4 regions of the Pseudomonas sp. XS1P51 genome follow, and region 3 is predicted to be linked to each of the others. Evidence: predicted binding sites of a transcription regulator. Region 3 holds the regulator's gene; each other region holds the start of a gene.

The links. Region 3 encodes sigma-54, which starts transcription at its own class of promoters, with help from an activator protein. Its sites were predicted from a motif close to ANTGGCATNNANNTTGCTNT; they were not measured.
Positions count from the first base shown of each region.
Region 1: glnA (glutamate--ammonia ligase) is a predicted target of sigma-54. The motif match lies at 1,733-1,752, and genes of this name have one in related genera.
Region 2: glnK (P-II family nitrogen regulator) is a predicted target of sigma-54. The motif match lies at 1,752-1,771, and genes of this name have one in related genera.
Region 4: ACYZUD_RS32000 (flagellar basal body rod protein FlgF) is a predicted target of sigma-54. The motif match lies at 2,924-2,943, and genes of this name have one in related genera.

Region 1 is NZ_CM142707.1:4,769,877-4,773,861, reverse strand. Features, by position in the region: gene glnA (glutamate--ammonia ligase) at 230-1,636, opposite strand; gene thiI (tRNA uracil 4-sulfurtransferase ThiI) at 1,967-3,421, shown strand; gene typA (translational GTPase TypA) at 3,561-3,985, shown strand, end outside.
Region 2 is NZ_CM142707.1:5,373,947-5,377,931, forward strand. Features, by position in the region: gene ACYZUD_RS24885 (HigA family addiction module antitoxin) at 4-309, shown strand; gene ACYZUD_RS24890 (BRO-N domain-containing protein) at 362-889, opposite strand; gene ACYZUD_RS24895 (accessory factor UbiK family protein) at 1,298-1,558, opposite strand; gene glnK (P-II family nitrogen regulator) at 1,977-2,315, shown strand; gene ACYZUD_RS24905 (ammonium transporter) at 2,351-3,688, shown strand; gene ACYZUD_RS24910 (secondary thiamine-phosphate synthase enzyme YjbQ) at 3,903-3,985, shown strand, end outside.
Region 3 is NZ_CM142707.1:6,113,123-6,117,107, forward strand. Features, by position in the region: gene rapZ (RNase adapter RapZ) at 1-109, opposite strand, end outside; gene ptsN (PTS IIA-like nitrogen regulatory protein PtsN) at 112-576, opposite strand; gene hpf (ribosome hibernation-promoting factor, HPF/YfiA family) at 589-897, opposite strand; gene ACYZUD_RS28300 (RNA polymerase factor sigma-54) at 974-2,467, opposite strand; gene lptB (LPS export ABC transporter ATP-binding protein) at 2,741-3,466, opposite strand; gene lptA (lipopolysaccharide transport periplasmic protein LptA) at 3,466-3,985, opposite strand, start outside.
Region 4 is NZ_CM142707.1:6,925,972-6,929,956, reverse strand. Features, by position in the region: gene ACYZUD_RS32015 (flagellar basal body P-ring protein FlgI) at 1-522, opposite strand, end outside; gene flgH (flagellar basal body L-ring protein FlgH) at 550-1,245, opposite strand; gene flgG (flagellar basal-body rod protein FlgG) at 1,298-2,083, opposite strand; gene ACYZUD_RS32000 (flagellar basal body rod protein FlgF) at 2,129-2,869, opposite strand; gene ACYZUD_RS31995 (sigma-54-dependent transcriptional regulator) at 3,166-3,985, opposite strand, start outside.

The sequences.
Region 1 (3,985 bases), 1.3 Mb from region 3:
AACATTTGGGAATGATTTCCCAGATCCCCCAAACACCACAGATCCCCTGTGGGAGCGAGCCTGCTCGCGATGAGGCCGTGTCAGTCGATAGAGATGTTGACTGAAAGACCGCTATCGCGAGCAGGCTCGCTCCCACAGGAGTGCGGCGTGCCGCTGAATCCCGGGCATAAAAAAGGCCTCCCGAAGGAGGCCTCTTTTTTGTCACGCCGCTTGCGCAGGCGCTACCGGATCAGCAGCTGTAGTACAGCTCGTATTCCAGTGGGTGTACGAAGGTACGAACCTTGATTTCTTCTTCGCTTTTCAGGGCGATGTAAGCGTCGATGAAGTCGTCGCTGAAAACGCCACCTTTGGTCAGGAACGCACGACCTTTGTCCAGCTCTTCCAGGGCTTCTTTCAGGCTGCCGCAAACTTGTGGGATCTCTTTCGCCTCTTCAGGCGGCAGGTCATACAGGTTTTTGTCAGCTGCGTCGCCAGGGTGGATCTTGTTCTGGATGCCGTCCAGGCCAGCCATCAACAGTGCAGCGAAGCCCAGGTACGGGTTAGCTGCTGGATCCGGGAAGCGAGCTTCAATGCGGCGAGCGCGAGGGCTGGACACGTAAGGAATACGGATCGAAGCGGAACGGTTGCGAGCCGAGTAGGCCAGCATCACTGGAGCTTCGAAACCTGGGACCAGACGCTTGTAGGAGTTGGTCGACGGGTTGGTGAAGCCGTTCAGTGCCTTACCGTGCTTGATGATGCCGCCGATGAAGTACAGAGCGGTATCGGACAGGCCGGCATAGCCTTCGCCAGCGAAGGTGTTCTTGCCATCTTTGGCGATGGACAGGTGAACGTGCATACCCGAACCGTTATCGCCGTACAGCGGCTTAGGCATGAAGGTCGCGGTGCGGCCGTATGCATCGGCAACGTTGTGTACGCAGTACTTCAGGGTCTGAACTTCGTCAGCCTTGGCGACCAGGGTGTTGAACTTCACACCGATTTCGTTCTGGCCGGCAGTTGCCACTTCGTGGTGGTGAACTTCGATGACCAGGCCCATTTCTTCCATGGCGTTGCACATGGAGGTACGGATTTCGTGGTCGTGGTCGAACGGCGGAACCGGGAAGTAGCCGCCTTTGACGCCTGGACGGTGGCCTTTGTTGCCGCCTTCCACGTCCTGGTCGGACATCCACGAACCTTGTTCGGAGTAGATCTTGAACATCGAACCGGAGATGTCGGACTTGAACTTCACTTCGTCGAAGATGAAGAATTCTGGTTCCGGACCAACGAATACGGTGTCACCGATACCGGTCGACTTCAGGTATTCCTCGGCGCGCTTGGCGATCGCGCGTGGGTCACGGTCGTAGCCTTGCATGGTCGAAGGCTCGATCACGTCGCAAACCAGGATCAGGGTCGGCTCTTCGGTGAACGGGTCGAGGACGGCAGTGGAGTCGTCCGGCATCAGGATCATGTCGGAAGCCTCGATGCCTTTCCAGCCAGCGATGGAGGAACCGTCGAACATTTTGCCTTCTTCGAAGAAAGCTTCATCCAGCGCGTCGCGAGCCGGCATGGTCACGTGGTGCTGAGTGCCTTTGGTGTCCGTGAAGCGCAGATCAATCCACTTGACGTCATGATCTTTGATGAGTTGAACCGACTTCGACATAGTGTCCTCCGGGTGGCTTCGGGCTTAGTAGTGGATGCCCTTAGAATGTGGGTGATGCCGGCGCGAATACTCTGCCATGGCAACCTGCCTCACAAGGGAGCAAATTGCATGCCAGTGCCCCACCATGGGTTTTTTGCCCCAATATCACGCTTATAAAGGTGCAAAGCGGCACCAGGCTGAAAATACCGCCCTGTAATGTAGCGCTTAAATCGATAAATGACCTGTTTTGGTGCACTAAAAACCTTCTGCACATTAACTGGTTAAACCTTGAGCAATTTCCGCTATAATCCGCGCCCCCCTTTTTCGGCTGGCCCAGCGCGCGCTGTTTTCATGAAACTAATCGTAAAAGTCTTCCCCGAGATCACCATCAAGAGCCGCCCGGTACGGATGCGTTTCATCCGCCAGTTGGCCAAAAATATCCGCACCGTGCTCCGCGACCTGGACTCGGCCGTGGTGGTGAACGGTGTGTGGGACAATCTCGAGCTGGAAACCCGCGTCAGCGAGCCCAAAGCCTTGAAGGAGATGACCGAGCGCCTGAGCTGCATGCCGGGCATCGCGCATTTCCTGCAGGTCGACGAATACCCGCTGGGTGACTTCGATGACATCGTCGCCAAATGCAAGCAGCACTTCGGTGATGCGTTGGCCGGGAAGATCTTTTCGGTGCGCTGCAAGCGTGCCGGCAAGCATGAATTCAGCTCGATGGACGTCGAGAAATACGTCGGCAGCCAACTGCGTCGTCAATGCGGCGCCGCCGGAATCTCGCTCAGAGAGCCGGAAATCGAAGTTCGCATCGAAATTCGCGACAAACGGTTGTTCGTGATCCACAGCCAGCACAACAGCATCGGCGGTTATCCGCTGGGTGCCCTGGAACAGACGCTTGTGCTGATGTCCGGCGGGTTCGACTCCACCGTTGCCGCTTACCAGATCATGCGCCGCGGGTTGATGAGCCATTTCTGCTTCTTCAATCTGGGCGGACGTGCCCACGAACTGGGCGTCATGGAAGTCGCGCACTTCATCTGGAAGAAGTACGGCAGCTCCCAACGCGTGTTATTTGTCAGTGTGCCGTTCGAGGAAGTACTGGGAGAAATTCTCGGGAAAGTCGATAACAGTCATATGGGTGTGGTTTTGAAGCGTATGATGTTGCGCGCTGCTTCCCGTATTGCCGATCGGCTGGAGATCGAAGCGCTGGTCACCGGCGAAGCGATTTCCCAGGTGTCGAGCCAGACGCTGCCGAACCTGTCCGTGATCGACTGCGTGACCGACAAGCTGGTCTTGCGTCCGCTGATCGCCAGTCACAAGCAGGACATCATCGACCTGGCCAACGAAATCGGCACCGCCGATTTCGCCAAGCACATGCCGGAATACTGCGGGGTCATCTCGGTGAACCCCAAGACCCACGCCAAGCGTCCGCGCGTGGAGCATGAAGAGAAAGAATTCGACATGGCGGTACTTGAGCGTGCGCTCGAGAACGCCAAACTGGTGCCGATCGATCGCGTGATCGACGAATTGGGCCAGGACTTGCAGATCGAAGAAGTCAGCGAAGCGCTGGCGGGCCAGATCATCATCGACATCCGTCACCCGGATGCCGCTGAAGACGAGCCGCTGGAACTCGCTGGCATTGAGGTACAGACGATGCCGTTTTATGCATTGAACGCTCGTTTCAAGGAACTGGACCCTACTCGCCAGTACCTGTTGTATTGCGACAAAGGCGTGATGAGTCGCCTGCATGCCCACCATTTGCTCAGTGAGGGGCATGCCAATGTGCGCGTTTATCGACCGAGCTAAGTGCCCGGGGCTGTTTGCCTGTGGCCTGCGTCACCGGCCCCCCGACGCCGCCGTCAAGCTGTAACGGCTTTGCCGGACTCTACTGTTAATCGCTGCCAAGACTTGTCAGCACACCGAATCCTCTGATCGAGATACACAAGTGATCGAAAATCTACGCAACATCGCCATCATTGCTCACGTTGACCATGGTAAAACCACCCTGGTAGACAAACTCTTGCGTCAATCCGGCACCCTGGAGCGCAACGAGCTCAACGACGAGCGCGTGATGGACTCCAACGACCAGGAGAAAGAGCGCGGTATTACCATTCTGGCGAAAAACACCGCCATCAACTGGAACGGCTACCACATCAACATCGTGGACACCCCGGGCCACGCCGACTTCGGCGGCGAAGTTGAACGCGTAATGTCGATGGTTGACTCCGTTCTGCTGCTGGTTGACGCTCAAGACGGCCCTATGCCGCAAACCCGTTTCGTGACCAAGAAGGCTTTCGAAGCCGGCCTGCGTCCAATCGTGGTCATCAACAAGGTTGACCGTCCGGGCGCACGTCCGGACTGGGTTCTGGA
Region 2 (3,985 bases), 740 kb from region 3:
GTAATGACTAAGAATGGTATGCGCCCGGTTCACCCTGGCGAGATCCTCAAAGAGGAATACCTGGAGCCTCTGAGCCTTACGGCATCAGCCTTGGCTAGAGCATTGAGCGTTTCGACACCAACGGTGAACGATATCGTGCTCCAGCGCCGGGGTGTCAGCGCTGACATGGCTCTAAGGCTATCTATCTGTCTGGACACGACCCCGGAATTTTGGCTGAACCTGCAATCGACCTACGATTTGCGTAAAGCCGAGATTGAGCGAGGGGCCGCGATTCGGGATCAGGTTGAGCGGCTTCCGCACTGCGCCTGATCCTCAATTCCTGAACGAACCCCACGCTATAACGTGGGGTTTTTTTTGTCGTTCAGAATGCCTGGAGTATTCGGGAAGCACGCTTCCACCACGGTGCATTGATCGAGCGCTGCGGCCGTTCACTATCCGCCAGCATGTGCGGAACATCCTGCAAGCGAATCCACGGCTGGTTATTCCAGTGCAGCAAACTCAATGACATATCTGGCCAGTTCAACAGGCTTAGTATCGGGCGTTCGGTTGAAACTGTGTGTTGGGCGTCTCTAAGGGCTGGCACTACGTCGTGGGTCAGCCATTCGCGCAGGCCTCGGTATTCAGGGCAGTAGTGGTAGACGAGCAGGGCATAGACGCCGGATTCGCTGATTAGCAAGGTGTTTTCGATGGTGCGGTGGATGACGACTCGCGCGGATTGATGTTGATCGGGATCGAGTTTTCGGACGGCGCGTTCGTCGAGGAAAAGGCGAAGAAATCGGCCTAGATCTCGGGCACTAAACCAGGCTTGGTTTTCCAACAGCAGGGCGTGGAGGTGGAGTTTGTGGCGGGTAAAGACGTTGGGGACCAGATAAACGTCATCGCTATTCATTAATACAGCTCCTTTTGCTTAAGGGACTGCCGTCAATCGTCGCCAAACAATTGGGGTGGCAGCTGTACGCGGGTTGGCGAACCGGAGCAAAAGGAACCCGGCAGACCCGAAGGTCTCCCACGCACAGCCGCCATGACTCGATGTGGCGGAGATGAGCCCGCCGTCGATGGTTGTTGTACGCCTTAAGCTTCCGGGTCGCCAAACCCAGTGCTGAATATTCAGCTAGGGATGAGCTTAGGAACCTTGGCTTCGCGGCGCTATCGGACGGCGGTGGTGATCTTTGTAGGACGTTGCCGAGATTGTGGCGGGGCGGCAGATCAAAGGATCGCAGCCTGCGGCAGCTCCTACAGAGGGTGGTCTATCCAGTGTGGCAAGGCTCGCACACAGGGGACTGCATTGTCAGCAGGGTTACTCGGCAGGTGGATTCAGCTTCGCTTCAAGCTCCGCCACCTTCGCCTCAAGACTCTCCAGCCGTGCCCGGGTCCGCGCCAGCACAACCATCTGGCTATCAAACTCTTCCCGGCTCACCAGGTCCAGTTTGCTAAACCCGCTCTGCAGCAGCGCCTTGAACTGGCTTTCGATTTCGCTTTTCGGCAGCGGGGTGTCGCCGCTGAAGAGTCGGGAGGCGGTGCCGGTCAGGGCGTCGAGGAAGTCTTTGGGCGCGAGCATGGGAAATGTCCTGGAAACAATGGCGGGCAGTGTATCACGCAGTGTCTATAGTCAATTCCGACGGCTGGCCATGCACGCTTTTCGCGCATGCGGACGGACGGCATCGCACTGTTGTTGTGCGTAATCGTCGGGTCATTCAAGCGAAGGGGCTGGCGGTCGCGGTCAACGTATTGAATTCAGTGACTTTTGGCGAGATGGCAAGCTTTCTGCTTAGTCAGTCGTAACCCATGCACTGATGCAGTCGCTGTGACGAATGCAGTGCGCCAAGCGAAACGGGGAAGTGTTTCGTGCGGAGCGGTTAGCTGGCGTCGGACGGGCAGGTAAGGCCGACGATGCGTTACAAAGCCAGGCACTGCGCTTAGACTTGAGTCGGGTTTGTTTTCCTGGGGCAAGTCCACCAATTCGGGAGAGAGTTTTCATGAAGCTAGTCACTGCCATCATCAAGCCGTTCAAGTTGGACGACGTGCGCGAGTCGCTGTCCGAGATCGGCGTGCAGGGCATTACCGTTACTGAAGTCAAAGGCTTCGGTCGGCAGAAGGGTCACACCGAGCTGTATCGCGGCGCGGAATATGTGGTCGATTTTCTGCCCAAGGTGAAAATCGATGTCGCCATTGACGACAAGGATCTGGACCGGGTTATCGAGGCGATAACCAAGGCTGCCAACACCGGCAAGATCGGCGACGGCAAGATTTTCGTGGTCAATCTGGAACAGGCGATTCGCATCCGTACCGGCGAAACCGATACCGACGCAATCTAAGCCGCCACAAACCCAACGCCCCAGGAGAAAACAATATGACTCTGCGTAAATTCGCAGGGCTAGGAGCCCTGTTGTCCCTCGTAATGCCCAGCCTGGCTATGGCGGCAGACGAAGTGGCGGCCCCAGTCCTCAATTCCGGCGACACCGCTTGGATGCTGACCTCGACAGCCCTCGTGCTGTTCATGACCATTCCCGGCCTCGCGCTGTTCTACGGCGGCATGGTTCGGTCGAAAAACATTCTTTCCGTGATGATGCAATGCTTCGCCATTACCGGTCTGATCAGCATTCTGTGGGTCATTTATGGCTACAGCATTGCGTTCGACACCACGGGCATGGAGCAGGGCGTCGTCAACTTCAACTCGTTCTTCGGCGGCATGGGCAAGGCATTCCTCGCCGGGGTCACGCCTTCGAGCCTGACCGGTCCTGCGGCGCTGTTCCCTGAGGCGGTGTTCATCACCTTCCAGATGACCTTCGCCATCATTACCCCAGCGCTGATCGTCGGTGCCTTCGCCGAGCGGATGAAGTTCTCCGCCATGCTGATCTTCATGGGTATCTGGTTCACCCTGGTGTATGCACCGATCGCACACATGGTCTGGTCCGGCAACGGCGGCCTGATGTGGGACTGGGGCGTGCTGGACTTCGCCGGCGGCACCGTGGTGCACATCAACGCCGGTGTGGCCGGTCTGGTAGCGTGCATCGTGCTCGGCAAGCGTAAAGGCTTCCCGACCACCCCGATGGCACCGCATAACCTCGGTTACACCCTGGTGGGCGCCGCGATGCTGTGGGTCGGCTGGTTCGGCTTCAACGCCGGTTCCGCCGCAGCGGCCAACGGCACTGCCGGTATGGCGATGCTGGTCACCCAGATCGCAACCGCCGCCGCTGCACTGGGCTGGATGTTCGCCGAGTGGGTCACCCATGGCAAACCAAGTGCACTGGGTATCGCTTCGGGTGTTGTCGCCGGTCTGGTGGCAATCACTCCGGCCGCTGGCACCGTGGGCCCGATGGGCGCTCTGGTTATCGGTCTGGCAGCGGGCGTGGTGTGCTTCTTCTGCGCCACCACCCTGAAACGCAAACTCGGCTATGACGACTCCCTGGACGCCTTCGGCGTACACGGCATCGGCGGTATCCTCGGCGCGATCCTGACCGGTGTGTTCGCTGCACCGTCCCTGGGTGGCTTCGGCACCGTTACCGACATCGCCGCACAAGTCTGGATTCAGTGCAAAGGCGTGGGCTTCACGGTGATCTACACCGCGATCGTTACCTACATCATTCTTAAGGTGCTGGACGCGGTCATGGGTCTGCGTATCACCGAAGAAGAAGAGGCTGTCGGTATCGACCTGGCACTTCACAACGAACGCGGCTACAACTTGTAAGCACGCGCATAAAAAACTTGCCCGGCTTGCCGGGCATTTTTTTGTCTGGAATTTGTCCATGAAGGAACTGCTGAAAGGTTTTTTCGTACACGTTTAGTGGCGTTTACGACGGGCGTTTTTCTGCGGCCAATGGCTTACATGATTGAAGGAATATTAGGGCCTTTGTTTTTTCCCAGAGCGCGCTAGAATGCGCCCCGAACGTGCGGAGAACTGTATGTGGCAACAGACTCTGATTACCCTGCGGGCGCGGCCCCGGGGCTTTCATCTGGTAACGGACGAGTTACTCGCCGGCCTGCC
Region 3 (3,985 bases):
GCAGGCCGGCGGGCAGGTTGTCGATGCAGTAGTAGCCGTTGTCCTCGAGAACATCGAGTGCGGTACTTTTACCTGAGCCGGAGCGGCCACTGACGATGATCAAACGCATGATTACTGCCCGTTTTGCTCGTCCAGGACAACCTGATACAAGGCTTCATTGCTCGGAGCGCTGCGCAGTTTTTCGCGCACTTCCTTGCGATCGAGCATGCTGGCGATCTGGCGCAGTAGCTCCAGGTGCGCATCGGTGGCGGCTTCCGGGACCAGCAGAACGAACAGCAGGTCAACCGGAGCACCGTCGATGGCGTCGAAATCGATGGGGGCGTCCAGGTGCATCAAGGCACTGATGGGCGAATTGCAGCCCTTGAGGCGGCAGTGAGGGATGGCGATGCCGTTGCCAAAACCGGTGGAACCGAGTTTTTCACGGGCAATCAGAGCCTCGAAGACATCTTGCATCTCCAGATCCGGCACTTCGCGATGGATTAGGTTGGCAATTTGCTCGAGGGCTTTCTTTTTACTGCCGCCCGGCACATTCACGAGGGAACGGCCGGGGGTCAGGATGCTTTCAAGTCGGATCATGGGTTGGGAGTGTTAACGACCGGTTGCACCCTGGAGGAGGCTCTGGGTCTTTTCCTTATGCTTTTTGAGTTGGCGATCCAGCTTGTCGGTCAGCAGGTCGATGGCGGCATACATGTCCGTATGCTCGGCATTGGCGACCACTTCTCCGCCGGGAATATGCAGCGTGGCTTCGATTTTCTGCAGCAGCTTCTCGACGTTCATCGTGACTTGCACGTTGGTGATCTTGTCGAAGTGCCTTTCCAATCGCTCGAGTTTTTCGCCGATGTAGGTGCGCAGGGGTTCGGTCACTTCCAGTTGGTGTCCACTGATGTTGACTTGCATACAGCTTCTCCTTCGTTGCCAGTGCATAAAGCGGCAGGCAGAAATGCCTGCCACTGGAACGCTGTGGCGTGGCCCGTTACATCAACCGCTTACGTTCGCTCGAAGGCGCGATCCCAAGGGATTCGCGGTACTTGGCGACGGTGCGGCGAGCCACCTGAATGCCTTGTGCCTCCAGTAAACCAGCGATCTTGCTGTCACTCAACGGCTTTTTCTGATTTTCCGCTGCAACCAGTTTTTTGATGATCGCGCGGATCGCCGTAGACGAGCATTCACCGCCTTCGGAGGTGCTGACGTGGCTGGAGAAAAAGTATTTCAGCTCATATATGCCCCGAGGGGTATGCATGAATTTTTGCGTGGTTACCCGGGAAATCGTCGATTCGTGCATGCCAACCGCCTCGGCGATGTCATGGAGGACCAACGGTTTCATGGCTTCGTCGCCGTACTCCAGGAAGCCGCGCTGATGCTCGACGATCTGGGTGGCTACTTTCATCAGGGTTTCGTTGCGGCTTTGCAGGCTCTTGATGAACCAGCGAGCCTCTTGCAGCTGATTGCGCATGAAGGTGTTGTCGGCGCTGGTGTCGGCGCGGCGCACGAAGCCGGCGTACTGGGCGTTGACCCGCAACCGTGGCACCGATTCCTGATTCAGCTCTACCAGCCAGCGTTCGTTGTCTTTGCGCACGATGACATCGGGAACGACGTATTCGGCTTCGCTGGACTCGATCTGTGAGCCTGGGCGCGGATTGAGGCTCTGCACCAGTTCGATCACCTGGCGCAGTTCATCTTCCTTGAGCTTCATGCGGCGCATCAACTGGCTGTAGTCGCGGCTGCCGAGCAGGTCGATGTAATCGGTGACCAGGCGTTTGGCTTCGGCCAGCCAAGGGGTCTTGGCGGGCAGCTGGCGCAGTTGCAGCAGCAGGCATTCACCCAGGTTGCGGGCGCCGATGCCGGCGGGCTCGAATTGCTGGATGCGGTGCAGGACGGCTTCGATTTCGTCCAGTTCGATGTCCAGTTCCGGATCGAAGGCTTCGAGGATTTCCTCGAGGGTTTCGTCCAGGTAGCCCTGATTGTTGATGCAGTCGATCAGGGTCACGGCGATCAGGCGATCGGTGTCGGACATCGGCGCCAGGTTCAGTTGCCACAGCAGGTGGCTTTGCAGGCTTTCGCCGGCCGATGTACGGGTGGTGAAGTCCCACTCGTCGTCATCGTTGCTTGGCAGGCTGCTGGCGCTGGTCTGGTAGACGTCTTCCCACGCGGTGTCGACGGGCAGCTCGTTGGGAATGCGTTCGTTCCAGTCACCTTCCTCGAGGTTATCCACCGTCGGGGCGGTTTCCTGGTAGGAGGGTTCCGAAACATCGGCGTTGGGTTGCTGTTCGGCTTTGTCGGCCAAGGGGTCGGCGTTATCGAAGTCGTCGCCTTCTTCCTGGCGTTCGAGCATCGGATTGGACTCCAGGGCCTCCTGGATTTCCTGTTGCAGGTCCAGGGTCGACAATTGGAGCAGGCGGATGGCCTGTTGCAGCTGAGGTGTCATCGTCAGCTGCTGGCCCATTCTCAAGACTAGCGATGGTTTCATGGCAGGGGCTTAACACCTTATTCGCCGGCGCACATGCGCCATCCACTACAGGGCGCCGGAGCGCCAAACATAAGCAAATTATATGCCTGAAACCACAACGTTTGCCTAGAGCGCTGTAACAATAAAAACGTTTAAAGTTTTATTGACGCATTGCCCTTGCTGGTAGCTGAACATCTTTGAGGCGCAACGTTTGCCTGGCGCGCTGTAACAATAAAAAACGGTTGATTTTTTTATCGAGACAAGCTCTCGGCGACTGGCCAGGCACCTGAGCGCTTACAGGCGGAACTCATGGCCCAGATACACTTCCTTGACCAGGTCGTTGGCCAGGATGGTGGCAGAGTCACCTTCTGCGATCAGTTGGCCATCGTTCACGATGTAGGCGGTTTCGCAGATATCCAGGGTTTCACGAACGTTGTGGTCGGTGATCAACACGCCAATGCCCTTGGCCTTGAGGTGATAGATGATCTGTTTGATGTCGCCCACCGAGATCGGGTCCACACCGGCGAAAGGTTCGTCCAGGAGGATGAACTTCGGGTTGGTGGCCAGTGCCCGGGCGATTTCCACGCGACGACGTTCGCCACCGGACAGGCTCATGCCGAGGTTGTCGCGGATGTGGTTGATGTGAAATTCCTGCAGCAGGCTTTCCAGTTCCTTGCGACGACCGGCCTTGTCGAGTTCTTTGCGGGTCTCGAGGATCGCCATGATGTTATCGGCAACTGAAAGTTTGCGGAAGATCGACGCTTCTTGCGGAAGATAGCCGATACCGGCCTTTGCGCGACCGTGCATCGGCTGGTGACTGACGTCCAGGTCATCGATCAGTACGCGGCCCTGATCGGCCTGCACCAATCCGACGATCATGTAGAAGCAAGTGGTTTTGCCGGCGCCGTTGGGACCCAGCAGGCCCACGATCTGACCGCTGTCGATGGACAGGCTTACGTCGCGCACGACCTGGCGGCTCTTGTAGCTCTTGGCCAGATGCTGAGCTTTCAGAGTTGCCATTACTGGGCCTTTTGCTCGTCGGTTTTCTTTTTCGGCTGGATCACCATGTCGATGCGCGGACGCGACTCGGTGACCTTGCTGCCTGTGGCGCGACCGGCGCTCGCAAGCTTTTTGTTGGTGTCGTAGACGATTTTCTCGCCTTGGGTAACGTTGCCATCCTTGTCGATGACCTTGGCGCGATCGATCAGCACGACGCGATCTTGCGAAGCGTGGTACTGGATAGTGATGCCGTACCCCTGAACCGGTTTGGTGTCGCCAGCAGTCTGCACCTGCTCGAAGTAGGCCAGATTGCCCACCGAGGTCACCACGTCGATATCGCCACTCGCGGTGCGGGTGATGGTCACGGTATTGCCGGTGACCTTCATCGAACCCTGGGTGATGATCACATCACCTTTATAGGTGGCAACACCGTTCTTGTCGTCCAGTTGGGCGTCGTCGGCCTGAATGCGGATAGGCTGATCTCTATCGGTCGGCAGAGCCCAGGCGCTCACGCTTCCCAGTGCTGCGCTCAGACCGAGC
Region 4 (3,985 bases), 810 kb from region 3:
CGGCACCGCACGCTCGACCGATGCGCCGCCAGGGATGCGACCCGCCGACGGAACGTTGACGGTGATCTTCGAACCGTCACGACCCTCAGCATCAAAACCACCCACCACCAGGTTGCCCTGGGCGACGGCATAGACGTTGCCGTCGATACCTTTGAGCGGCGTCAGCAGCAAAGTGCCGCCGCGCAGGCTCTTGGAGTTGCCGATGGACGATACGGTGATATCGACCTGCTGACCCGGCTTGGCGAACGCCGGCAAATCGGCGCTGATCGACACGGCTGCGACGTTCTTCAACTGCACGTTGCCAGAACCTGCCGGCACCTTGATACCGAACTGCGAGAGCATGTTGTTGAAAGTTTGCAGGGTGAACGGCGTCTGGGTCGTCTGGTCACCGGTACCGTTAAGCCCGACCACCAGGCCGTAACCGATCAATTGGTTGGAACGCACGCCGGAAATACTGGCGATGTCCTTCAGCCGCTCGGCTTGAGCGTTGAAGGCTGCAGACAGCATCAGGGCGGCCACCATCAGGTGCTTGAAGTTCAATGTAACCACCTAGAAAGGGAACAGCGGGCTGAGGAAGAAACGGTCGAACCAGCCTGGCTGACTCGCATCGGCAAAAGCACCGGTACCCGAATAGGTGATTCGCGCATCGGCGACACGGGTCGACGACACGGTGTTGTCGGTAGCGATGTCATCGGCGCGAACGAGGCCGGCAATCCGCACCAGCTCATCGCCGGTGTTGAGGGTCAGCCACTTCTCGCCGCGCACGACGATGATGCCGTTGGGCAGCACGTCGGCGACGGTCACCGTGATCGAACCGGTCAGGCTGTTGCTCTGGCCGGACTTGCTGTCGCCCTTGGTCGCGCGATCGGCGCTATAACCGGCATCCAGACTCAGGTCATTGCTTCCGATCGGGTTATTGGTGGTCAGGCTGGAGCCAAACAACGAGGTCAGGCCAACACTGGTGTTGCTGTTCTTGTCGATCTGCGAGTTGGCGTTCTTGCTGGCCTGGGTTCTCTCGTTCAGGGTGATGGTGATGATGTCACCGACCCGGAACGCCTTGCGGTCGCCGTACAGGTTCTGTTCGAAACCGGCCTGGTAGATCGAGCCGTTGTTGGCGGCAGCCGGCAGCGGTGTGCGCGGCAACACCGGGGCGTAGTAAGGGTCATTGGGCTTGGGCGGCGGGGCAACGCAACCCGCGAGCACGATGGCCCCACTCAGTGCCAGAACAGATACAAAGCGATTCATGACCCTACCTCACGGTGTTGCAGGCGACCTCATGGTCGCCTCATAGACTTGATTACAGATTCTGCGTTACGAACGAGAGCATCTGGTCGGCAGTGGAGATCACCTTGGAGTTCATCTCGTAGGCGCGCTGAGTGGTGATCATGTTGACCATCTCCTCAACGGTGCTGACGTTGGACGTTTCCAGGGTGTTCTGCAGCGTGGTGCCGAAACCGGCCAGGCCCGGCGTACCGACTTGCGGCGCACCACTGGCAGCGGTTTCCAGGAACAGGTTGTTACCCACCGCTTGCAGGCCGGCCGGGTTGATGAAGTCGGCGGTTTGCAGGTTGCCGATCACCTGGGCGGCCGGGTTGCCGGCAACGGTGATGGACACGGTGCCGTCGCGACCGACCGTGAAGGTCTGGGCATCGTTCGGAATGACAATGGCCGGTTCCAGGGCGAAGCCGCTGGCGTTCACGATCTGACCGTTGGAGTCGAGGTGAAACGTACCGTCACGGGTGTAGGACGTGGTGCCATCCGGCTGCAGAATCTGGAAGAAACCGCGACCGTCGATGGCCATATCCAACGGCTGCTCGGTGGTTTGCAGGCTGCCGGCGTTGAAGTTTTTCTGGGTGCCGACGATGCGCACACCAGTACCCAGTTGCAGGCCCGACGGCAATTCGCTGTCCTGGGTCGACTGGGCGCCTGGCTGGCGTTTGATCTGGTACAGCAAGTCCTGGAACTCGGCACGGTCACGTTTGAAACCCGTGGTCGACACGTTCGCCAGGTTGTTGGAAATGGTCGTCAGGTTGGTGTCCTGGGCGGACAGACCTGTTTTGGCAACCCATAGAGCCGGAAGCATTCGATTCTCCTCGTGCGCCTGTTTTACGGCGCGACGTTCTGATAATTAGCTGATCTGCAAGACCCGAGCCATGGCCTGGTCATCGTCTTTGGCGGTGTTCATCATCTTGATGTGCAGCTCGAACTGCTTGGACAGCGCCAGTACCGAGGTCATCTCTTCCACGGCATTGACGTTGCTCGACTCGAGGAAACCGGACACCAGCTTGACGCCGGCATCGGCTTGCGCGGGCTTGCCGTCCTTGGTGTGAATCGAGCCGTCCAGGCCTTTGGTCATGGTCTTGAAGTCCGGATTGACCAGCTTGATGCGGTCGACTTCCGCCATCACGCGGGGACCTTCACCCATCGCACGAATGCTGATGGTGCCGTCTTCGCCAATTTCGATTTGCTGCTCGGGTGGCACGGCAATCGGCCCGCCATTGCCCAACACCGGCATACCATTGCCAGCCCGCAGCACCCCGAGGGCGTCAACGTTCAGGCTGCCGGTACGCACGTAACTTTCGCCACCATCAGGGTTCTGCACCGCAATCCAGCCGTTGCCGGTCACGGCGACATCGAGGTCACGACCGGTTTCCACCATCGCGCCAGGAGAGAAGTCGGTGGCCGGACGTTCGGACATGGCAAACGCACGCGCCGGAAAGCTGTCACCGAACACCGGCATGGAACGCGCCTGCTCCAGGTCTTTCTGGAAACCGTTGGTGGAAATGTTCGCGAGGTTGTTCGCATGAGCCTTCTGCGCCAGTGCATTCTGGCTGGCGCCGGTCATTGCCACATAAAGGTACTTGTCCACACTCTTTCCTCTGCATGCCGGACGTTTGCCGCCCACTGCTGTACTGCTGAGCCATAAGCAATTTGCAGACCAACTTTTTTCTGGCGGCGCGGGGCCCGGCAAACAAAGGGCTTGACGGGTTCAGAGAGGATTCGGGGATTGTGTCAAAGACGAAAAACCGGCGGTGTTATGCCGCTTCGCGGCAACAGATCAAGAGATCAAAAGATCGCAGCCTCGTTTCACTCGACAGCTCCTACATTGGAATGCGTACACCTGTAGGAGCTGTCGAGTGAAACGAGGCTGCGATCTTTCGATCTTCAACTATTGTCTTTACCGACGTCGTACTCACGCAGTTTGTTGGCGATGGTGGTATGTGAAACCCCCAACCGCTTGCCCAGTTGCCGACTGCTCGGATGCTCGGAATACAAACGCTCCAGCACTGCTTTTTCAAAGCGCCCGACGATCGCATCCAACCCGCCCTCAAGCGAGAAATCGCCAAGCGGCTGACGCACGCCGTAATCCGGCAGGCGAATATGTTCGGCCTTGACCGTGCCGCCCTCGCACAGTGAAACCGCCTGGAACAGCACGTTCTCCAACTGCCGAACGTTGCCCGGCCAATGGTAATGACTGAGTCGCTCCATAGCCGCCGGCGCCAGTTTCGGTAGCGGACAACCGATCTGCCGACTGGCCTGATCGAGGAAGTGCTCCACCAGTGGCGTCAAGCCGTCGAGGCATTCGCGCAGCGGCGGGATGTGCAATGACAGCACGTTCAAGCGGTGATAAAGATCCTGGCGAAACTCAGCACGGGCACACAACTCGGACAAGTCGACCTGAGTCGCGCAGATCACCCGTACATCGAGATAAACCTCTTCATCGCTGCCCACACGACGGAAGCAACCGTCCTGCAGGAAGCGCAGCAATTTCACCTGCAAGCGCGGGCTCATTTCCCCGACACCATCGAGAAACAGCGTACCGCCTGCCGTCAGCTCCAGCAGCCCGAGCTTGCCCTCGGCCCGGGCCCCCTCGAACGCACCGGGGCCATAGCCGAACAACTCGGTCTCGGCCATGGATTCCGGCAGGCCGGCGCAATTGAGCGCCATCAACGGCGACTGCCCGCGAGGGCTGGCCAAATGGCAG